Regions from separate parts of the Microbulbifer hydrolyticus genome, predicted to be linked through region 1. Evidence: predicted binding sites of a transcription regulator. Region 1 holds the regulator's gene; each other region holds the start of a gene.
The links. Region 1 encodes sigma-54, which starts transcription at its own class of promoters, with help from an activator protein. Its sites were predicted from a motif close to TGGCACANNNNTTGCNNT; they were not measured.
Positions count from the first base shown of each region.

Region 2: the regulator sigma-54 is predicted to act here: its motif matches at 1,571-1,588, upstream of GTQ55_RS14345 (NarK family nitrate/nitrite MFS transporter).
Region 3: the regulator sigma-54 is predicted to act here: its motif matches at 2,212-2,229, upstream of GTQ55_RS06395 (CmpA/NrtA family ABC transporter substrate-binding protein).

Region 1 covers NZ_CP047491.1:3,096,894-3,101,520, forward strand. Annotated here, with positions in the region: gene GTQ55_RS13280 (KdsC family phosphatase) at 1-80, shown strand, start outside; gene lptC (LPS export ABC transporter periplasmic protein LptC) at 173-736, shown strand; gene lptA (lipopolysaccharide transport periplasmic protein LptA) at 723-1,280, shown strand; gene lptB (LPS export ABC transporter ATP-binding protein) at 1,368-2,093, shown strand; gene GTQ55_RS13300 (RNA polymerase factor sigma-54) at 2,326-3,801, shown strand; gene hpf (ribosome hibernation-promoting factor, HPF/YfiA family) at 3,969-4,262, shown strand; gene ptsN (PTS IIA-like nitrogen regulatory protein PtsN) at 4,318-4,627, shown strand, end outside.
Region 2 covers NZ_CP047491.1:3,366,208-3,370,834, forward strand. Annotated here, with positions in the region: gene GTQ55_RS14335 (ANTAR domain-containing response regulator) at 1-200, shown strand, start outside; gene GTQ55_RS14340 (CmpA/NrtA family ABC transporter substrate-binding protein) at 257-1,348, shown strand; gene GTQ55_RS14345 (NarK family nitrate/nitrite MFS transporter) at 1,866-3,332, shown strand; gene GTQ55_RS14350 (bifunctional protein-serine/threonine kinase/phosphatase) at 3,436-4,627, shown strand, end outside.
Region 3 covers NZ_CP047491.1:1,503,508-1,508,134, forward strand. Annotated here, with positions in the region: gene GTQ55_RS06390 (ABC transporter permease) at 1-428, opposite strand, end outside; gene GTQ55_RS06395 (CmpA/NrtA family ABC transporter substrate-binding protein) at 553-1,935, opposite strand; gene GTQ55_RS06400 (hypothetical protein) at 2,353-2,658, shown strand; gene GTQ55_RS06405 (OmpP1/FadL family transporter) at 2,678-4,153, opposite strand; gene GTQ55_RS06410 (DUF3108 domain-containing protein) at 4,412-4,627, opposite strand, start outside.

The DNA of each region.
Region 1 (4,627 bases):
AAGTATGTGACCGCATCATGCTCGCCCAGGGAACGTTTGAAGCGGCACTGTCACCCTACCTGGCTGAAACTGGTAATTAACAGCCCTCAGAGCCGGAACCAACCGCCCCCGGTAAGCGACTAACTGTAAGGCCGACAACAAAGGCCACCGTGCAAAAGGAAACACTCAACGCATGCGCACCTGGCTTCCAATGGTCATTGTGGTCACGCTGATTTCCCTCGGGCTCTGGTTTACCGAGAGCCCTCCGGAGCAGTTGCTGGGCAAGCGCCCCACGCAACAGGAGCACAACAAGGCGGCGGATCTTATAATCCGGGGCGCCCGCACGCGCCACTACAGCGCCGCGGGCACGCTTGCCTATGAAGTGGATGCCGAGCGCGTGACGTTTTTCCAGTTTGCCCGCCGGGACAGGGCGGACCTCACCGAACCGCGCATGATGTTCTATCAGGGAGAAGATTCCCGCTGGCGCACAGAGTCCCGCACCGGCGTTGCCTTCAACAATGGGCAACGGGTGGTACTCGAGGGTGACGTATCCATCCGGGAACTACCGGAACCGGGAATAACCCTGCGCACCCCCAGAATCGTGATCAAGCCCCGTGAGGAATTCGCCGAGACCGACAAAGTTGTTACCATTGCCGACGGCCCCAATCGCACTACTGGCAAGGGCCTGCGCGCGGATCTCAAACAAGACAAGGTAGAAATTCTGTCCGATGTGGAAAGCAGCTATGAAGCCCAATGAATTCGCCCGTCATCGGCCAACGATAACCGCTAAGAGCCGCGCACTTTGGGGCACCGTCCTTGCCACCCTGATACTGGCCACCAATGCGCTGGCGCTACCGAATGACCGCGAGCAACCGGTGAAAGTGTCCGCCGATAAACTGGAAGCCAATCGCAGCAAGAACCTCTCTGTGTACAGCGGCAATGTGGTTATCCGTCAGGGGTCCCTGCAAATTCGCGCGGATCGCGTGGAGGTTCACGGCAGCGCCAAAGGCGAAATCAGCAAGGTAGTGGCCACCGGCACCCCGGCCCACTTCCAGCAACAGGTGGAGGAAAGCACCAGCCCGGTCAAGGCCCGCGCCAGGCGAATCGAGTTCCTGGTGAGCAGTGACGCCCTGCAACTGACCGGCGAGGCCTTCGTCGACCGCGATGGCAATACGCTGTCTGCCGAACGTATCGATTACGATCTCAACAGCGAGCAGATGCAGGCTCAGGGGCAGTCAGAGAAGAAGCGCGTGGAAATGATCTGGAAGCCGGAATCCAAGCCGGCCGAAGACGGCCAGTAGCCTCCCACTGAGGTCACAAGCGCAAATACCCGAAAAAATTACCAAGCTGGAGCCGCAATGCCGCTCCACTAGATACCGGAATTCGCCATGCCGACGCTCAAAGCGTTACATCTCGCCAAGCAGTACAAAAAGCGCAAAGTCGTCCAGGATGTCTCCGTGAGCGTATCCAGCGGCCAGGTCGTTGGACTGCTGGGCCCCAACGGCGCAGGTAAAACCACCTGCTTCTACATGATTGCCGGACTGGTTCAGGCAGACGCGGGACAGGTGCTGATCGACAGCGAAGACATTACCGGCTTCTCCATGCACGGCCGTGCTCGCAAGGGGATTGGCTATCTTCCGCAGGAGGCGTCGGTGTTTCGCCGCCTGTCGGTGGCCGACAATATTCTCGCCATCCTGGAAACTCGCAAGGACCTCAGCAAGAGCCAGCGCAAAGAACAGCTGGAAGCCCTGCTGGAAGAGTTTCACATCACCCATATCCGCGACAGCCTGGGCATGGCGCTGTCTGGCGGCGAGCGCCGACGTGTGGAGATTGCGCGCGCCCTGGCCACCAACCCGGCTTTTGTCCTGCTCGACGAGCCCTTCGCCGGCGTGGATCCTATCTCCGTCAACGATATCAAGCAGATTATCCGCCATCTGCGCGACCGGGGTATCGGCGTCCTGATCACCGACCACAATGTGCGCGAAACCCTGGACATCTGCGAGACCGCCTATATCGTCAGTGAGGGCCATATTATCGCCTCCGGAAACCCCAGGGACGTCGCAGAAAACAAACAAGTGAAAGATGTCTATCTGGGACATGAGTTCACCATCTAGGCAGATTCAGGTATTTTCATCTGCCCATTTCCCTTTTCTTTAGGCAGTCATCATACCTAACCCCCCTGTGACCGGAGTCTCAAAATTTTTCGGCACGCTTATTGCTTAACCCGCCCCTTGTGTTCCGAATTGCCCCGCGGTAGTCTGCAGGAAATGAGCTTTACGCCGCCGCTTCAAGCATCAAATTTGTCGCGGCGGGCCAACGCCAGATTTTTCTGCCGGCAACCCCCATATGAAGCAGTCACTCCAGTTAAAACTCGGCACACAGCTGACGATGACACCGCAGCTGCAGCAGGCTATTCGTCTGCTGCAATTGTCGACGCTGGATCTGCAACAGGAAATCCAGTCGGCACTCGACAGCAATCCGTTGCTGGAATCGGACTTCGATGAAAATGCCGGCGAGTCCCATCAGGACCAGAACACCCCCGCCAGCTCCGAAGGACAGGAGCGGGAAACCGCCGAGCGCGAAAGTGCCCGCGAGGCCCAGAACGAATCCTCCGCTGACGGCGAATGGAACAGCGAAATCCCGGATGACCTGCCGGTAGACACCCGCTGGGACGACATCTACACCAGTGGCAGTTACAGCGGCGGCGACGGCGAAGACTATGCGCTCGAGCAACGCAATGCCGCTTCAGAGAGCCTGCAGGATCACCTGGTGTGGCAGCTGAACCTGACCCCACTGACCGATATCGACAAACTGATCGGTGAGGCCCTGATCGACGCCATCGCCCCCAACGGGTTCCTCGACGCGGACCTCGACGAAATGGCTGCGGCCTTCGGGGTCGACACGGACGAAGTGCAGGCGGTGCTGAAGACCATTCAGCAGCTCGAACCCGCAGGTTGCGGGGCCCGAGACCTGCGTGAGAGCCTGCTCCTGCAGCTGCGCCAACTACCCGAACACACCCCCTGGCTCGCTCAGGCCCAAACTGTTGTGGGCCAGCATCTCGATCTGCTGGGCAAACGGGACTTTCGCCAACTGAGTCGTCGCACCCGCCTGAGCGAAGCACAGCTCGGCGAGGTCATGCGCCTGATCCAGACCCTCACCCCCTACCCAGGTGAAGCATTTGGCGGCGAAGAACCCCAGTACGTGGTGCCCGATGTGATTGTGAGCCGCAAGCAGCATCGCTGGGTGGTGGAACTGAACCCGGAAACAACGCCCAAGCTGCGCATCAATGATACCTACGCCTCACTGATCAAGCGCGCTGACAATTCCAGCGACAACAACTACCTGCGCGATAATTTACAGGAAGCGCGCTGGTTCCTGAAAAGCCTGCAGAGCCGCCACGAGACACTGCTGAAAGTGGCCAGCTGCATCGTGGAAAAGCAGCAGGGCTTTTTCGAACAGGGGCCAGAAGCGATGAAACCCATGGTACTGGCCAACATCGCCGAGACCATCGGCATGCACGAGTCCACCATCTCCAGGGTTACAACTCAGAAGTACATGCTGACTCCGCGCGGGGTTTTCGAGCTCAAGTACTTCTTCTCCAGCCATGTCAGCACCGACTCCGGCGAGGATGCTTCCTCCACCGCCATCCGCGCCCTGATCCGCAAACTGATCGACGCCGAGCAGCCGCGCAAACCCCTGTCTGACAATAAGATTACCCAGGAGCTCGACTCCCAGGGCATCAAGGTGGCTCGCCGCACGGTGGCCAAATACCGCGAGTCCATGGGTATACCATCTTCCAGCGAGCGGAAACGACTGATATAGATAGATCAGTCACAAAATAGGGCTGTTCAACACTACCCCGGTCAGTTTCTGGGCAACCAATAGCCAGACATTGAGTGTATCCTTCCATTCTGGCGCACTTCCTAGTAGGGTTGCCGCCCTGTGCGGGGGTGCAGCCCAATTGTGTTGTACCCGATGAGGAGAAATCCATGCAGATCAATATCAGTGGCCACCATGTAGACGTAACTCCGGCCATTCGCGATTACTGCCAGACCAAACTGGACAAGCTCTCCCGCCACAATGACCTGATCACCAATACCCAGGTCATCCTGTCCGTCGACAAACTTATCCAGAAGGCCGAGGCACGGGTTCACGTGAACGGAAACAAGGATATCTTTGCCGATTCGGAGTCAGAGGACATGTACGCAGCGATCGATTCGCTGACTGACAAACTCGACCGGCAACTGCTGAAACACAAAGAAAAGTTACGCAGTCACCGCTAGTCGTAACACAACCCAGGTTACCGGCTGGCCTGTACCGCTAGATCATCAGTAAGTTATGACATTGGAAGCATTACTCTCTCCCCGCCTGAGCCTTTGCCATCTGGCGGGGAGCAGCAAGAAAAAGCTGTTACTCAACATCGCCCAGGCGATCTCAGAACAATACCCCGATCTGGATTCCGATACCGTGTTCAACCAGCTGGTAGCCCGGGAACGCCTGGGCTCCACCGGTATTGGCGAGGGTGTTGCCATCCCCCACTGCCGCCTGCCCGGCTGTGAGCAGCCCATCGGCGTTCTCTGTACTACCTCTCCCGCCGTAGATTTTGATGCCATCGACCGCCAGCCGGTTGACCTGCTTTTCGCATTGC
Region 2 (4,627 bases), 270 kb from region 1:
GCCAGTCCCTGGAGCGCACCCAGCAACAGCTGGATGAACGCAAGGTGATCGAGCGGGCTAAAGGATTGCTGATGGCCCGTAAAAACATCAGTGAACAGGCCGCCCACCAGACGCTGCGCACCCTGGCCATGAACAGTAACTCGACCATGCGCAATGTGGCCGAACAGATCGTCACACACCTGCAATCGCCAGTGAAATAACGCCTCAACCTTGATTGAGTGCGGCCCGATAAATTGAAGAATTCGAGAGTATTACCGTGAGCAGCCTGCAAGCAGAAAAGCCCAATCTTAAACTCCTGTACCTGCGCCTGACCGACAGCGCCCCGCTGATCATTGCCCATGAACTGGGGTACTTCGAGCGCTACGGCCTGAACGTGAGCCTTCAGCGTGAGACCTCCTGGGCCACCCTGCGCGACAAGCTGATCGGCGGCGCCGCCGATGCCGCAGCAATACTCGCTCCCATGCCGCTCACCCTGAACCAGACACTGCCCAACTGTGACGAGTCCCTGCTCAGCGGGCTGATTCTCAGTTGCAATGGCAACGCCATTACGCTCTCACGCACTCTGTACGAGTCTCTGGGAATCAACGACAGCGATGCTTCCGGCCAGTTGCCTGACATTGGCGCGGCACTCAAGTCACATATCAGAGCCCACGGCGACAACGAATTACCGCTGACCTTTGCCAGCGTGTACCCCTTTGCCAGCCATACCCTGCAACTGCGCCACTGGCTGACCAGTGCAGGCATCAATCCGGATACGGATGTACGCCTGGTCGTACTGCCACCGGAGCAGATGGTGGATCACCTGCGCCGGGGAGACATCGACGGCTACTGTGTGGGCGAACCCTGGAACACCCTGGCGGTGCAACAAGGCATCGGCGTGATTGCCACCCCCAGCAATGCGCTGATGCCGGCCATGCCGGAAAAAGTGCTGGCAGTAACCCGCAGCTGGCACGAAGCCAACCCGGCCACCCACCTGGCACTGCGCGCCGCGCTACTGGATGCCTGTGGCTGGCTCAGCGACCGCAGCCAGCGCCAGGATGCCATTTCGATTCTGGCGCGCCCGGAATACCTGGATTTGCCAGAAGCAACCATTGCCGCATCGCTCAACGATGAACTGATCACGGCGGATGGACAGCCGCCAATCAAGAATCCGGGCTGGCACCTGTTCGCGCACCCACAGTCGGAACACGGCCGCCCCACTGAGAAAAAAGCCCGCGAGTTGCTGACGCTGTGCAATGAAATCGCCCCCACCGACTGCGCCGCGGCGGATGTATTCTGCTCTGACCTGTACCAGCAGACCCTGGACTTTATCCGCCACAAGACCCTGCAGCAGACCCACACCGCCTAGCCCGTATTGAAACAGCGCCGCCGGTCGCACCCGGCGCGCGACAGAGGTGCATCCGTTGCACCGTGGTGCACAGAAAACCCCAAAACAGGGCGCAACAGAAACCGGTTGCGGCCCGGTTGGTGCCTGGCAAAGGGGGGATACCCCCCGAAATGCGTCGGTTTCCCCCTTTTTGCCCCAATAGTTTCCTGCGGCTTGCACCATATTCTCGCCGGCGCCCGGATATGGCACAGAACTTGAATAACTATTTAGTGAGCAGATGGTGTGCCGGTATCGCAGGCATACCCGGAAACGCACGATCGCAGAGACTCGAGCCACCGTTGGCACCAGTTACTCCGGGCCAGCTTTTTCGGCCGCGCTCTGAACTGCAACAAACATCGTTCGGACATCGAAGTCCACCGGCTACAGCCTGACTGTGCCCGTGGGCTTTTTTTATGTCTGTAATTCGGGCTGCGTAACGCACCCGAAAATGCATTTCCTCATCCTGAAATTCGCGAGCCAAAACAAACGGAATTCGACAATGTCCAGTGAGTCCTTAAACCTGTTTTCCTTCAAGGGAAAAATCCGGGTGCTGCACCTGACCTGGATCGCTTTCTTTATTACCTTTTTTGCCTGGTTTAACCACGCACCGCTGTTAATGGCGATTGCGGACAGCCTGTCGCTCACCTCCGAGCAGGTGAAGACCCTGTTGATCCTGAACGTGGCGCTGACCATTCCAGCGCGCGTGATCATTGGCATGCTGACCGACAAATACGGTCCACGCCTGACCTACTCCCTGCTGCTGGCCGTTGGCAGTATTCCATGCTTCATTTTCGCCCTGGCCGACAGCTTTATGGCGGCGGCGATTGGTCGCTTCCTTCTCGGCTTTATTGGCGCCGGCTTTGTAATCGGTATCCGCATGGTGTCCGAGTGGTTTCCGGCCAGGCAGCTGGGTACCGCGGAAGGAATTTACGGTGGCTGGGGCAACTTCGGCTCCGCGGCCGGCGCCATGACCCTGCCGACCATTGCCCTGTTGTTTGGCGGTGAAGATGGCTGGCGCTATGCCATCGGGATCACCGGCATCATCGCACTGGTGTACAGCGTGATCTACTACCGCTCGGTAACCGACACACCCAAAGGTGGTACCTATTTCAAGCCGAAAAAAATTGGCGGAATGGAAGTTTCCAGTCCATCTGACTTTGTCCTACTGCTGATCATGAAAGTGCCGATGTACGCGGCACTGGCACTGCTGACCTGGAAGCTGTCGCCAGCCGGAGTGGGCATGCTGGCAATGCCGGTAGCCATTGCCATTTATCTGTCGCTGACGGTGCTGTACATCTTCGACGCAAAAAAATGCTACGACATCAATAAAGAAATTTTCGTCAAACTTCCGGATCCCATCCACCGCTACAAGTTCAAACAGGTAGCGGTGCTTAATATTCTGTACTTTGCCACTTTCGGTTCCGAACTTGCGGTGATTTCCATGCTGCCGCTGTTTTTCTCGGAGACATTTACCCTGGACCCGGTGAAGGCCGGCCTGCTGGCTTCCGCTTACGCATTCATGAACCTGATGTCTCGCCCCGCTGGCGGGTTGATCAGTGATCGCTTCGGACGCAAAAGCACACTGCTGATCCTGACCGCAGGCCTGGCACTGGGTTATCTGACCATGAGCATGATCGATGCGGAGTGGCCGCTGTATCTGGCCGTCGCTGCGGCAATGGCGTGCTCCTTCTTTGTGCAGTCTGGTGAGGGCGCGGTGTTTGCGGTGGTACCGCTGATCAAGCGCCGCCTTACCGGACAGATCGCGGGTATGACCGGTGCATACGGTAATGTCGGTGCCGTTTTTTACCTGACCGTACTCAGCATGGTGTCCTATGAGACCTTCTTCCTGGTGATTGCCTGCACCGCGTGCCTGGGCTTCGTCACCTTGCTGTTCTTGGAAGAACCGGAAGGCCAGATGGCCGAGGTAATGCCGGACGGTAGTGTTTCGCTGATCGATGTGGCCTGATTTTTGTTAAGGAGTATCCTTTGAGATCGTTTCGAAGTACCGGCACGGGATACTCTTCAGCATTGGGCAAACTATTTTGAACTACACCTGCGAAACCACAGAAGTGTCAGACTCCGACCATCGGGCGTCCAACTCGGAGAGCCTGGAGTTCGCCACCGCCACCGAATGCGGCAAGCGCGACTATAACGATGATGCTGTCGCAGTGTACCGGGCGTCCGGCAACGAATTGCGTTACCGCGGCTCACTGGCGGCGATTGCCGATGGCGTGGGCAGCGCAGAGGCCGGCGGCGCGGCAGCGCGTGCGGCGGTTAGCGGGTTTATTTCCGACTACTACAGCACGCCGGATTCCTGGTCGGTAAAGCAGGCGGCGGCGCGGGTGTTACAGGCTCTGAACAGCTGGCTGTACCGGCAGAGCGGCGGCGCAGATGAGGTACAACGCGGCTGGCTGACAACCTTTTCGGCGGTGGTGCTGAAAGGCTCCACTGCGCACCTGATTCATATCGGGGATTCACGAATCTATCGTCTGCGCGCAGGTAAACTGGAATGCCTGACCCGGGACCACAGCCGTGCGCTCGGGCCGGGACGGACCTTTCTGAGCCGGGCGCTGGGAATGGATGCGCATGTTGAGGTGGATTACCGGCAGGAGCCACTGGAGGTCGGGGACCTTTTCTGTGTGACCACCGACGGCATTCACGATTGCCTGCCGAAAGTGCAGCTTACCGAAATTCTTTGCCAGCATGGGGTTGAAGCCTCGACACCACTGATTACCGCCGCAGTCGAGAACGGCAGTGGCGACAACCTCAGCCTGGCCCTGTGCCAGGTAAACGCGCTGGATGGACTGGAAACAGACGACTTGCTGCTCGCCACGAGCGAGCTACCCTTCCCTCCCCCCTTGCGCCCCGGCAACAAGATTGAAAACTACGAAGTCCTGCAGGAGCTGCACGCCAGCAGTCGTAGCTACCTGTATCTGGTGCGGGACATGGAGTCCGATCGCAACGGGGAAGGTGAAACACTGCGGGCATTGAAGGCGCCGTCGGAAAATTTTATCGACGACCCGGCCTATATCGAGCGTTTTATCGCTGAAGAATGGACCGGACGGCGGCTGGAGCACCCCGCCATTGTCAAGATTTTTCCCCCGCGCAAAGAGCGAAAGTTCCTCTACCATGTGATGGAGTATGTGGACGGCCAGAACCTGCGCCAGTGGATGCAGCTCAACCCGCAGCCACCGCTCGACCAGGTGCGCAACCTGGTGCAGCAACTGGTCAGCGCACTGCGCCGGCTACAGCGGCTGGAAA
Region 3 (4,627 bases), 1.6 Mb from region 1:
CCCAGTGGAATCGCAAGTGCTACTGCCAGCAGGAAGCCGCTCATGACCGTGATCAGGCTGGTAAAGATCTGGTCGATAAAGGTTTCCTTGCCGGTATAGGCCCGAACCTTGGGAACGTACGCGGGGTCTTCGGCAACACGCTTCGCATTGCGTGCTTCCTGGCGCTCGTAAAAGGCCTGTTCCTTTTCTCGTGAACGCTGGTGCTCGCTGTACAGTGCATCGAACTGTTCCATGACGGCCGATGGGCCGGGAAATTTCCCCAGCGAGGTGTCGATGTTCTGCGCGGTGACAGACCACAACAGCAAGAAGGCGAGGATACCAATCAGTGGCAACGCTACCAGCCGAAAGGCTTGCCCGACCAGGGGGCTATCCAGCTGTGGCAACTTGAAGCCAGAAAATTTTCCGGCATTGGCAGTAGTGGTATTCATCTTCCGTTACCTCCGCACTCGATATGCGTATTCTCGATGAGCATGATTTTTTATTTTCACTTCCGGCTTTTGTGTATCCGGTAGTGCCGGGCCCGGTTACCGGGCCCGGTCTCCGATTGATTGATCAGAGCTTCTGGCCCGACTTCAGACCGATAGAGAACTTCTCGATGTATTCGTTCGGCTTCTGGCCGTTGTAGACGATGCCGTCGATGAAGTGTGTCTGCGGATTGCGGAAGCCATCTTCGGTGGCGAAGTCCGGGAACTGTTCTGGCTTGGCCAGCTTTTCCGCAATCAGGGACTTGGCGGCAGCTTCATAGATATCCGGGCGATAGACCTTGGATGCCAGTTCCTTGTACCACTCGTCCGGTTTGTCTTCGGAGATCTGGCCCCAGCGGCGCATCTGGGTCAGGTACCAGATCGCATCGGAGTAGTAAGGATAAGTGGCGTTGTAGCGGAAGAAGACATTGAAGTCCGGCACTTCGCGCTTGTCGCCTTTTTCGTACTCGAAGGTTCCGGTCATGCTGTTGGCGATCACGTCGTAGTCGGCACCCACGTAGTTCGACTGGGACAGGATCTTTACGGCTTCCGGGCGGTTGGCGTTGTTGTTCTCGTCCAGCCACATGGCGGCGCGGATCAGGGCGCGGGTAATACGCACGGTGGTGTTGGGGTATTTTTCGGCGAATTCTTTGGTGATCCCGAATACTTTTTCAGGGTTGTCTTTCCAGATTTCGTAGTCAGTTACGACCGGTACACCAATATCCTTGAACACCGCTTGCTGGTTCCAGGGTTCGCCGACGCAGTAGCCATAGATGGTGCCTGCTTCGAGCGTGGCTGGCATCTGCGGGGGAGGGGTGACCGACAGCAGCGCATCGGCATCGATCTGGCCAGAAGTATCGCCTTTGTGCGGCGCGTAGTAGCCGGGGTGGATGCCGCCGGCGGCGAGCCAGTAGCGCAGTTCATAATTGTGGGTAGAAACCGGGAAGACCATGCCCATGTTGAATGGCTTGCCGTCCGCCTTGTATTTTTCTACCACCGGCTTGAGCGCATCGGCTTTGATCGGGTGTACCGGTCGGCCGTCGTCCATTTTTGGAATGTTGGGCTTCATCTGTTCCCAGATGGTGTTGGAAACAGTAATACCGTTACCGTTCAGGTCCATGGAAAACGGCGTGATGATATCGGCTTTGGTTCCGAAGCCCATGGTTGCGGCAATGGGCTGACCCGCCAGCATATGCGCACCGTCGAGGCGGCCATCAATCACACCGTCGAGTAGTACTTTCCAGTTGGCCTGGGCTTCGATAGTGACGTAGAGGCCCTCATCTTCAAAAAATCCTTTTTCGTAGGCGACGGCAATTGGAGCCATATCCGTTAGTTTGATAAACCCGAAGGTCAGCTCTTCCTTTTCCGGATAACCGAGTTCTTCGGCGCTGGCAGAAACGGCGCCGGAGGAAAATCCGACAGCCAAGGCCAGCGATGCGGCTATTTTCTTGAAGGGCTTTTTCCATGACATGGTAATTTTGCTCCTGGTCTCTCTAAGTTTCAGATCGTTGAATGCGAAAAATCTTTGCCAAAAAAAAGCGCTCACCGTTTTCCTGCCTATACGGACAGGAACGGTGAGCGCCTCTGCTCAAGGGCAATCGCCAGGCGATGCCAGTCTGATTGTTATCCGGGCGACAGGTTGCCCGGCTAGTCAACGGAATTGGTCAACGTAAATTAGTGACGGAAGTTCAGCGCCTCTGTGGCAGCCTGTTCCGGTGCGGATTTGCAGTCCGCGTTTAATGGGGGCATTGCAGGCACTGTGCCAACTTTTTCCGGCGCAATGGAGCGTGGCGCGTTGAACCGAGCGGGGTGGGCGTAGGGATGCCAGAGCAGGTGATAGCCCTGGAAAAGTGCAAGCCCTTGAAATATCTAAATATTTTTTAGATTGATGGCAGAGTTTCCGCTTCTTGATTTTCGCATTGAAGCTGCCGGTAAAGACATGGGATCTATGTTTAATTGCGTGCCAGGCTATGTTTTTACACTGGAGCTCGTAACGGTTTTTCCGGTTTCACGGGTATCTAATCGGGTGCAGGGGAGGCCGGAGTGGAAAAATTCTGGTGCACGCACCAAATGGGAAGGTGCGCTTTCGGTGCGGGAAATGGAGCCGATTTGGTGCGTGCGCGTCAAAAGCGCGCATCGCCAGGAAATAAAAAAGGCCGGGCGGTGGCAATTCACCAAGCCCGGCCTCCGGTAAAGCTCTGACGAAATCGCGATCAGAAGCTATAGTTCAGGGATGCGCCGACCAGCCAGGCTTCCAGATTGGTGGTGCCACCGTCAAAGTAGGTACCAAGCCCGGCGGTCGATGTCAGCGGTAGCGCCTGGAATTCCTGGATGGGTTCATCGTCACCCCACAGGTAGGCCAGGCCGGCATCGATACTCAGCTGGTTGTTGAACTTGAAGGTGCCGCCGAACGTTACCCACTGACGGTCCGCATCCGGAATGGAAAGGGTGCGCCAGGTCACCGGGAGCCCATCGGGGACGAAACCTACTGACTGTGACTCAAGGATCGCGTCTTCATTGAAGCCATCGCGCGCAGCACCTTCGTCGTAGGCGTAGCCTACGCGCCAGGTCACCTCGTCACAGGGGTAGTACTCCAGGCCGAGGCTGTAGCGCCAGCCACTGCTGAAGTTCTCTTCCTTGATCGGGAGTGGATTGTAATCGGGAATCAGGTTACCTCCGGCTCGCTGATTCGGGAAGAAGGCCTCCAGACGCTCGAAGTCGTCCCAGTCTGTCCACATGGCGCCGAGGGCGACGCCCCATTCGTCATGGAAACGGTGGTACAGCCCGAGTTCAAGGGTGTCAGGCAGGTCGAGCGTCAGGTTCGCGCGTTCGTTGGAGAATGTACCAATTACCTGTCCCGCATTGTCGAAGGCCCGCAGAAGGTCGGAATCCACGTCGGCTTCGATCTCGGGATCCAGTTCGGACTGGTAAGAAACACCGAAGTGGGTGCGTCCATCGACACTGCGCCACAGTGCGCCAATGCTCCAGCCGTAGTCCCAGTCGTCGCCGTCGGCGTCGAGGATTCTTGCATCGGAAACAGAAGTGCCGAGTAACTGCTCTGCCGTCGGGTCAAGGATAAAGTTACTGGGAACTTTGCTCTTGAGGGTGGCGTCCGCATACAGGAAGTTTACGGATACACCGACGCTGAACTGATCGTTGAAATCGAATGCGACGGACGGCGCAATATTGACCGATAGCAGCTCGGTTTTATCCGCGATATGAGTGACGGGCCAGCTGCCATTAAAGTCGGTTTCAAGACCGTAGTCGGTGTTGACGGCGAGGCCAAACGACCAGCAATCATTGAACGGCACCGCCAGGTAAGCGTTGGGCACCCAGGCACTGCTCGCGTAATCTTTTGCCTCGTCATAGAGCGAAGCCGCGAAAACCGGGCCATCTGGCGTAAGCAGGTAGTAGTCGGTGGTCCCGGCGGCATCAATTTCCGGGTTCACATATGTTACGCCGACAGAGAAAGCCATTTCGTTGAACAGCGCCGAGCCCGCGGGGTTGCGGGCAAGAATTGCCGCATTGTCGCCAATGGCGTTTTCAGCAGCAAATGCCCGGCCGAGGCCGGAACTACTGGATTCTTGAAGGGCAAAGCCGGCGGCCGACGCGCCGCTGGAAAAGGTACCGCCATATACGGAACAGATCGCTGCGGCCAGTGCGGCTTTGCGCAGAGTTTTGATAGTCATGAGATCCCACTCTATTGCTGAAAATTATGCCAACCGGTTAAAGCTGCCCTGATGCGTAATGACGGAATTTTCTGTTTCCGAATCACAGAGAAGCTTTTCCAGAAAGTTTTTGCTTCAAGCAAACAAATTCCTAGTAGGTTGAGTCTAGCAGTGCGATTTTTACGCACGGGGAGAAAGCGACGACTTTATAGTGGTCTCGAGCGGGAAAATCTACGAGTTGTCGTAGTTTTTTTTGGGAATGTGAAAAATTTTTTCCGTCTAATCTTTTGCGCTGACTTCTTTGCCGTCAATGGATAATTTTGTCAGGGTGATTTGGTAGCTTTTGCCATTATCTTCTTGCTGCATAAGCTTTACCAATGCGTATTTCCATTTGGGCGCAAACCAGATATTGGTGACACGCTCCGCACCTTCCTCGCGCACACGCTCTACCTTGACGGTTTCGATCAAGCCCATTGGCGTTTTGATATTTTCCTT